Regions from separate parts of the Agrobacterium sp. NPDC089420 genome, predicted to be linked through region 1. Evidence: predicted binding sites of a transcription regulator. Region 1 holds the regulator's gene; the other holds the start of a gene.
What was found. Region 1 encodes PhoB, which activates phosphate uptake and scavenging genes when phosphate is short. Its sites were predicted from a motif close to TGTCATNNANCTGTCAT; they were not measured.
Positions count from the first base shown of each region.

Region 1 (4,426 bases):
GTGCCATGCACGCCCGCCGTCATGCCCGAAGCGGCATCCGCGGTTGCAAGGCACGCGCCGAGCGGAAAGCCGCCGCCGATACCCTTGGCGACCGCCATGATATCGGGCGCGACGCCGGTCTGTTCATAGGCAAACAGCCTGCCCGTGCGGCCAACGCCGGTCTGGACCTCATCAAAAATCAGGAGCAGGCCGTGCTCTTCGCACAATGCCCGAAGAATTTGCAGGAATTCCTTGCCGGGGGCACGAATGCCGCCCTCACCCTGAATGGGCTCGATAAGGAGTGCGGCCGTCTCGGCCGTGATGGCGGCCTTCAGCGCATCGACATCACCGAAGGGCACCTGGTCGAAACCTTCGACCTTGGGGCCGAAGCCTTCCAGATATTTCTGCTGGCCGCCGGCGGCGATCGTCGCCAGCGTGCGGCCATGGAAGGCGCCTTCGAAGGTGATGATGCGGAATTTTTCCGGATGGCCCTTCGAATAATGATAACGGCGCGCGGTCTTGATGGCGCACTCCAATGCTTCCGCACCGGAATTGGTGAAGAAGACCTTGTCCGCGAAAGTCGCTTCCGTCAGGCGTTTTGCAAGTTTTTCCTGCCCGGGCACTTCATAGAGGTTCGACACGTGCCAGACCTTCTCGGCCTGGGTCTTGATCGCCTCGACGAGGTGCGGATGCGCGTGGCCCAGCGAGTTGACCGCGACACCGGCTGCAAAATCCAGATATCGTTCGCCGCTTTCCGTGAACAGCCAGACGCCTTCACCGCGCTCGAAGCGCAGGGGGGCTCTTGCAAATGTATCGAACAATGGCGCGGCGGCTTCGGCCATGGCTGTATCACTCCTTGCGCGGATGCGCTGTCAGACGGTTGTCAATAGGCTTGAAGGGTTATCCCTCGCCTGAAAATCAAAAATGCCGCCTTGCGGCGGCAGGGGCACTATTGTCACTTCGCTTGCCGATGTCAACAAAAGTCCGCGTTTCCCGGGCTTCTCAAGCACTAGTAGGCGGCGGCAACCGAGCCCCAAGGTGTTGCCTTTCAGACTCAACTCGCCAGCAAGTTGGGGAAAACCGGAAAATCGATTCCAGATGATTCCCGCGACTCTTGCCACGGAGTCGGGCTGGCACTAGGTTAATCGCTAATTACTAGACTGCATTGCGGCGGAACTAGTCACCAAAAATCCGGCGGAAACCACGCTCACGGCACGCCCGCGAGACGGAGAGGGATTCTGCCGAAATATACGCGACAAGCGGAGAAGCGGCATGAACTGGACAGACGAACGGGTCGAAAAGCTCAAGAAATTGTGGTCCGAGGGGCTTAGCGCCAGCCAGATAGCAGCGCAGCTGGGTGGCGTCAGCCGCAATGCCGTGATCGGCAAGGTCCACCGTCTCAATCTGCCGGGACGCGTCAAGGCCGGCGGCCCGGTCACCTCGGCGCGCTCCGCGCCGAAACGCACTGCCGCGCCCGCACCGCGCGCGACCAATTTCGCGGCCCGCGTCAGCGCAGCGCCGGCACGTGCCCTCAATCGTTCCAACGCGGCAACGGCTCTTCACGAACAGATCGACATCGAAACCGCAGAGGTTCTCGATTATGCTCCGTCCAGAAACGTCGTCACCCCGATTTCCCGTCGCCTGACCCTGACGGAATTGACGGAGCGCACCTGCAAATGGCCGGTCGGCGATCCCTTGAAGGACGATTTCCATTTCTGCGGTTGCGAGGCACTGGAATCCTCGCCCTATTGCAAGTTCCATGCGAAACTTGCCTATCAGCCTGTGAGCGAACGCCGTAAGGCCTGATGGTCAGGATGCACATTCGCCATCAAATATAACGGGCCTTGTGGCCCGTTTTTTGTGCCTGGCCGACTGCCGTTTCGGTTTTTCGCAGAAGCGCACCGGCACATGCCGCAGAAACTTCCCTCCTGTCTTCGGGCCGCGCGATGACCCGGATCGCAGCACGTCGCCGATCTTCTGCCCCACCGGAAGACCGACCGGACGCTTGGGAAACCGGACATAAAAAGGGCCTGAAACCATATGCGGCTTCGGGCCATTTTTGATTGTCGTGTTCAATGTCAATCGGAATAAGATACACAGACCGAGCTTCGCTCAGGCCTCCATCGAATATCCTGCGCCGCGCACGGTGCGGATGACATCCTGCATATGCGAAAAATTCAGCGCCTTGCGCAGGCGGCCGACATGCACATCGACGGTGCGCTCATCAACATAGATATCGTGGCCCCAGACGCCATCCAGGAGTTGCGAGCGGGAAAATACCCGGCCCGGCGATGTCATCAGAAATTCGAGCAGGCGGAATTCCGTCGGTCCAAGGCGCACTTCACGGCTTTTGCGGTGGACGCGATGGGTCTCGCGATCGAGTTCGATATCACCGCATTTCAGCACCGACGAGAGAACCTCGGGACGGGCGCGGCGCAGCATGGCCTTGACGCGGGCCATCAGCTCCGGAGTCGAGAACGGCTTGACGACGTAGTCATCGGCGCCGGTGGCGAGACCGCGAACCCTCTCGCTTTCCTCGCCACGCGCCGTCAGCATGATGATCGGCAGACGCTCGGTTTCCGGCCGCATTCTCAGCCGTCGGCACAGTTCGATACCGGAGACGCCGGGCAACATCCAATCCAGGATCAGAAGATCAGGAATACGCTCCTGCAACCTGATCTCCGCCTCGTCGCCCCGGGGTATCGTATCGACGTCATATCCCTCAGCCTCGAGATTGTAACGAAGCAGGACGCTCAACGCTTCCTCATCTTCCACAACTGCAATCTTGGGCACCATATGCTGAACTCCGCAAGCTTCTGCTTGTCTGTTACTCGGTCACCGAACCGAGCGTGTTGGAACTGTCGTCCTTCGGACGCTCGCCCTCCGGCTGGCTGCCGGTGGTCATGTAATAGATCGTCTCGGCGATGTTGGTGGCATGGTCGCCGATACGCTCGATGTTCTTGGCGCAGAACAGAAGATGCGTGCAGGTGGTGATATTGCGCGGATCTTCCATCATGTATGTCAGGAGTTCGCGGAAAAGCGACGTATACATGGCGTCGATTTCCTCGTCACGCTCGCGGATGGCATTGGCCTTCTCGGCGGAACGGGTGGAATAGACGTCAAGCACTTCCTTGAGCTGGACCAGCGCCAGTTCCGAAAGATGCTCGATGCCGCGGGCGAGCTTGCGCGGCACGCCGGTTCCGGCCACTGCAATCACGCGCTTGGCGGTGTTCTTGCCGAGATCGCCGACGCGCTCGAGGTCTGCCGCGATACGCAGCGTACCGATGATTTCGCGAAGATCGGCCGCCATCGGCTGACGTCTGGCGATGGTGACGATGGCCTTGTCGCCGATCTCGCGCTCGGAATGATCGAGGATCGTGTCATCGGAAATGACTTTCTGCGCCAGGGCCGCATCGGAATTGACGAGCGCACGCACGGCGTCGGCGCACATCTGCTCGGCCAGACCGCCCATTTCGGCGATACGGCGCGTCAGGAACTTCAATTCGTCGTCATAGGCGGACAGAATATGCGAATGGGTCGTTGTCTGTGTCACGGTCTAGTCCTCCGGCTTGGCCTTCATGCACATACACAGCAGCGTAAGGCAGAGGCACCAGTCTTGTTCGGTTTCGATAAAGCGCCGGCCGGGGATCAGCCGAAGCGGCCCATGATGTAATCCTGCGTGCGCTGGTCATCCGGATTGGTGAACATCTTGTCGGTCTCGTTTTCCTCGACGAGGTGGCCAAGATGGAACATCGCCGTGCGCTGGGAAACGCGCGCCGCCTGCTGCATGGAGTGGGTGACGATAACGATCGTATAATTGGTGCGCAGCTCGTGGATCAGTTCCTCGACCTTGGCGGTCGCGATCGGATCGAGCGCCGAGCAGGGTTCGTCCATCAGGATAACCTCGGGGCTGACGGCAACCGCACGAGCAATGCACAGGCGCTGCTGCTGGCCGCCGGAAAGGCCGGTGCCGGATTCGTGCAGACGATCCTTCACCTCGTTCCAGAGACCGGCCTTCTGCAGGCTCTGCTCGACGATCTGGTCCATGTCCGCCTTGTTACGGGCGAGACCGTGAATACGCGGACCGTAGGAAATGTTTTCGTAGATCGATTTCGGGAAGGGGTTCGGCTTCTGGAACACCATACCGACACGGGCGCGCAACTCCACGACATCGATCGCCTGATCGTAGATATCGTCGGTGTCGAGCGTGATCTTGCCGGTGACACGGCAACCGTCGATCGTATCGTTCATACGGTTGAGGGTACGCAGGAAAGTGGACTTGCCGCAACCGGACGGGCCGATCAGCGCCGTCACCGTATTTTCGCGGACATTGAGGTTCACGTCGTAAAGCGCGCGCTTTTCGCCGTAATAAACCGAAACGTCCTTGCCGATCATCTTGTATGAAACTTCATTCATTTTCTTGTCCAGCGCCTTTTCAACTGCTGCT
Region 1 covers NZ_JBJDMY010000002.1:351,071-355,496, reverse strand. Annotated here, with positions in the region: gene ACI2KA_RS04315 (aspartate aminotransferase family protein) at 1-821, opposite strand, end outside; gene ACI2KA_RS04310 (GcrA family cell cycle regulator) at 1,252-1,785, shown strand; gene phoB (phosphate regulon transcriptional regulator PhoB) at 2,092-2,775, opposite strand; gene phoU (phosphate signaling complex protein PhoU) at 2,807-3,532, opposite strand; gene pstB (phosphate ABC transporter ATP-binding protein PstB) at 3,628-4,426, opposite strand, start outside.

Region 2 (4,426 bases), on a different contig from region 1:
CCACACGGCCCGTTCAACGGCGGGTGCTGCGATGCCTCATGCAGGGCAGCCATCCGGGACGGTATCGCCTTCGCAACAAAAAGCCGGGCGATGCCCGGCTTTTCTCGTATGCGGCACCGTTCGGCGTGATCAGTTGATCGCCTTCAGATTGACGGTGAAGAACAGCGTCTCGCCCGAAGAATCGTCGACGCCGTCATTGTCGGTCACGGCATAGGCCGTTCCGGCCTTGTCGAAGGTGAAGCCTTCCAGCTTGTCCACCACGTAACCATTGGTCTGGGACTTGAGGTCGGCCAGGAAATCATGGGCTTCCTGCTTGGTCACCAGCGGCAGCTCGCCACCGATCTTGCCTGGCTTCAGGTCGGCGATCGCCACCCGGTAGAGCTTCTTGATCTTGGCCTTGTCGCCGATCTGGTTGTCACGCTCGACGATATAGACATGGTCGCCCTGGGCGGTGATTTCGGAAAGACCGACCCAGCCGGCTTCGGTCTTGTCGAGCGGGTAGCGCACGGCGCCCCATTCCTTCGATTTAGGATTATAGGAGACGAGCTTGACGAAGCCCTTCTCGTCCGTGCCCCATTCGCGCTGCACGGCCATCCACAGTGTCACATCATCGCCCTTGCCGATCAGGGTCACGCCTTCGAAACCGAAGCGCGTCTCGCCGGCCAGCAGTTCCTTCGGCAGCGCGATCTCAGCCTTGATCTCACCCTTGGCGTTGACGTTGTAGAGCGCATGCGGCACGAGCTTGGCGCTGTCGCCTTCCGAGGCCAGCCAGAAGCCGCCCTTGCCATCCAGCGTGATGCCTTCGATGTCGAGCTTCTGGGCAGCGATGCCGTCGCGCTTGATGCGCAGCACGCTGGTGATGACGGCGGGCTTCTTCGTGGCGTCGATGGTGAAGATCGACGGCTGGTTGCCGTAAACCGAGTCGGAAACGGCATAAAGAATGCCGGGCTTCTCGGCATCGCCAACCAGACCGGAAAGCGCACCCCAGCCGATCGGCGCACCGTCAACGGTGGCGGAAACAAGCTGCGGATAGGCCGGCTGGCCTTCGGCGCGCTCATAGAGCATGACATGCGAGCGGACACCGCCGTCCTCGACCAGATCGACCTCATTGGCCGTGGCGAGAAGATCACGCGACGGGATAGCGACCGCGCCTTCCGGCGAAACGCCCGAAGGCAGGAGCTGCGTCAGCTGCGGCTCCTTGCCGGTGTCCTTGTAGACAGCGACGACGGAGGCGCGCTCGGCAAGCACGAAGAAATATTTCTCCCCGCCGAATGTTGCCGCTTCCAGACCTTCCGGCTCGATGCCCTTGGCCTTGGAGCGCTTTTCGGGATAGTGGCCGATGGCCGCAACCGCATGCTCAAGCGAGGAACCGGATTCGTAGAGAAGCTTGCCGGTCTTGTCGAAGATGGTGAAGCCGCGCGAACCGCCCTGCCAGTCACCTTCATTGGCGATGACGATGCGGTCATTGTCCAGCCACTTGACGGCGTCCGGCTCGCGCTTGCGGCCTTCCTGCTTGTCGGTGAACTTCAGCTGGCCGTCGGTCTTGGTGTCGATGCCTTCGAGATCGACCTTGCCGGCGGAGAAATGCGTCTTCACCGTGCCGGTCTTGCCGTCGATGATAACGATATGGTTGTTTTCCTGCAGCGTCAGCGCGATTTCGCCATTGGCGTTGATCGAAACGAATTCCGGCTCCGGATCTTCCGGAGCGATTTCGGCAAGTCCGGTCAGCTCGATCTTCTTCAGCGTCGCGCAGTCGGCCACACCGTCCTTCAGACCAACCGTCACCAGATAGCCGGCCGGCATCTGCGGCAGGGCGCCTTCGTTCACCTCTTCGTCGCGCTCGTTCTCGATGGCGATGGCGGCAAAGGTCTTGTCCGGAGAGACGGCAACCGAATCGGGCTGGCCGCCGAGATCGCAGCTTGCCTCGATCTTCTTGGTGGCGATATCGACCGTTACCAGCTTGCCTGACGGCTTGACGAAGCTTTCAGAGGTGTTGACACCGGCGAGAACCTTGACGCCGGCAACGGCAACCGAGGTTGGCTCGCCTTCGAGCAGCAACGCGCCGCCGGCCTTCGGAGCCTTGGCATCGGTGATGTCGATGAAGCCGATGCCGCCAAGCGGGCTGTCGGAATAGATCAGCGTCTTGCCGTCTTCGCTGGCGGTGACGATTTCAGCCGACGTGACGGACTTGGCGTCCTTGTCCGCCGGCAGGTTCTTCGCCACCGGGAAAGAGGCGATGCGGTTGAAAACCGGCTCGGCAGCGGCCGGAAATGCCGCGGATGTCAGCAGCGCGGCGGTCAAAGCCATATGAGAAAATCGGAACGCCATTATAATCCCCCTTGGGTCCAGAAATACCCTTTGGCTTCTGCGTCAAAGACATGACAGAGGCATGACATTTCCTTGCCGGGAATCAAAAAGCCCGGCCTTGAAGGCCGGGCTTTCGTGTTTATGCGCACATTGCGGGGATCGAAACGCCGTGTGTCCGGATGGAAGCTACACAGGCGCGTATCGGCCCTTTCAATCCACACCGTCCGGGCTGAGAAATCCGGCCATCCGAAAAAGGCTCGAATGGCCTGACAGTCCTTGTGCCTGCCGATGGTGTCAGCGCGTCAAAACATGCTTCCTCGTGAACCTGAAAAGCCGTCCGCCCGCCGCCGGGCGTCACGGCCTTCCGGAAACCTTACGAGTTGACGGCGTCCTTCAGGCCCTTGCCTGCGGAGAACTTCGGCACGTTGCGAGCCGGGATATCGACTTCAGCACCCGTGGAAGGGTTACGGCCCTTGGAGGCTTCACGACGGCTGACGGAGAAGCTGCCGAAGCCGGCGAGGCGGATGTCGCCACCGTTCTTCAGTTCGCTCTGTACGGTTTCGAATACGGCATCAACAGCGGAAGCAGCATCTGCCTTCGTGAGACCAGCCTTTTCGGCAACAGCAGAGACGAGCTCGTTCTTGTTCATGTTTCCACCCCTTTCAATGGTTTGAAACGACTCAAATTAAGCCGGCGCAGAATACGTTCGCATCCGCGCGCAGCAACTCAAAAGCGCTGGAATCGCCTGAAAAACAAGGGGTCTGAGATTTTTTTCACAAAAAAGGCCGACATTTCTGCCGGCCTTTCCCAAAATCGTGCCAATTTGGCATCACTTGCGCGGGTTCATATCCCGCATGCGGCCCATGGCGCCTAACACATTGATTCTATGCATCAGGCTTTGCGGAAACCGATTCCGTCCCCGCACCGATGTGGCGATCAATGCGCGATGGTCTGGCTGCCGTCATCGACACCTTCGACCGTGGCGATCACCGGCGTCTCGATGCTGCCATCCCACTCGATGGGTTCCGGCTTGCGGATGAGGGCGTGTTCGATCACCTCTCCCATGCGCGAAACCGGGATGATCTCCATCTCGTTCTTCACATTGTCCGGAATCTCCGCCAAGTCCTTGGCGTTTTCTTCCGGGATCAGCACCTTCCTGATGCCGCCGCGCAGAGCCGCAAGCAGCTTTTCCTTCAGGCCGCCGATCGGCAGCACGCGACCACGCAGGGTGATCTCGCCGGTCATCGCCACATCCTTGGAGACCGGAATGCCGGTCATGATCGAGACGATGGCGGTGGCCATGGCAACGCCGGCGGACGGTCCGTCCTTCGGGGTAGCACCTTCCGGAACGTGGACGTGGATGTCGCTCTTGTCGAAGCGCGGCGGTTCGATGCCGAAGTCCACGGCGCGCGAACGGACGTAAGATGCCGCCGCCGAAATGGATTCCTTCATCACTTCCTTGAGGTTGCCGGTGACCGTCATGCGGCCCTTGCCCGGCATCATCACGCCTTCGATGGTGAGCAGCTCACCGCCGACTTCCGTCCAGGCGAGACCCGTGACGACGCCCACCTGGTCCTCGCGTTCGGCCTCGCCATGGCGGAACCGCGGAACGCCCAGATAATCCGGCACGTTGGCAGCGGTGACTTCCACGGACTTGACCTTGCCCTTGATGATCTCGGTGACAGCCTTGCGCGCCAGCTTCATCAGCTCGCGTTCGAAGCTGCGCACGCCCGCCTCGCGGGTGTATTGCTGGATCACCACCATCAGGGCCTCGTCGGTGACCGAGAACTCTTCCGGACGCAGGGCATGTTCCTTGATCGCCTTGGGCAACAGGTGACGCTTGGCGATTTCGCGCTTTTCGTCTTCCGTGTAACCGGCGATGCGGATCACTTCCATGCGGTCCATCAACGGACCCGGAATGTTCAGCGTGTTGGCCGTGGTCACGAACATCACGTCGGACAGGTCGTATTCCACTTCAAGATAATGGTCCATGAAGGTGGAGTTCTGTTCCGGATCGAGCACCTCGAGCAGCGCCGAAGACGGGTCGCCACGGAAATCCATGCCCATCTTGTCGATTTCGTCGAGCAGGAAGAGCGGGTTCGCCTTCTTGGCCTTCTTC
Region 2 covers NZ_JBJDMY010000005.1:149,683-154,108, forward strand. Annotated here, with positions in the region: gene ACI2KA_RS09675 (esterase-like activity of phytase family protein) at 130-2,328, opposite strand; gene hupB (DNA-binding protein HupB) at 2,681-2,956, opposite strand; gene lon (endopeptidase La) at 3,244-4,426, opposite strand, start outside.
Region 2: a site for PhoB is predicted at 2,379-2,395, ahead of ACI2KA_RS09675 (esterase-like activity of phytase family protein). Genes of this name have one in related genera too.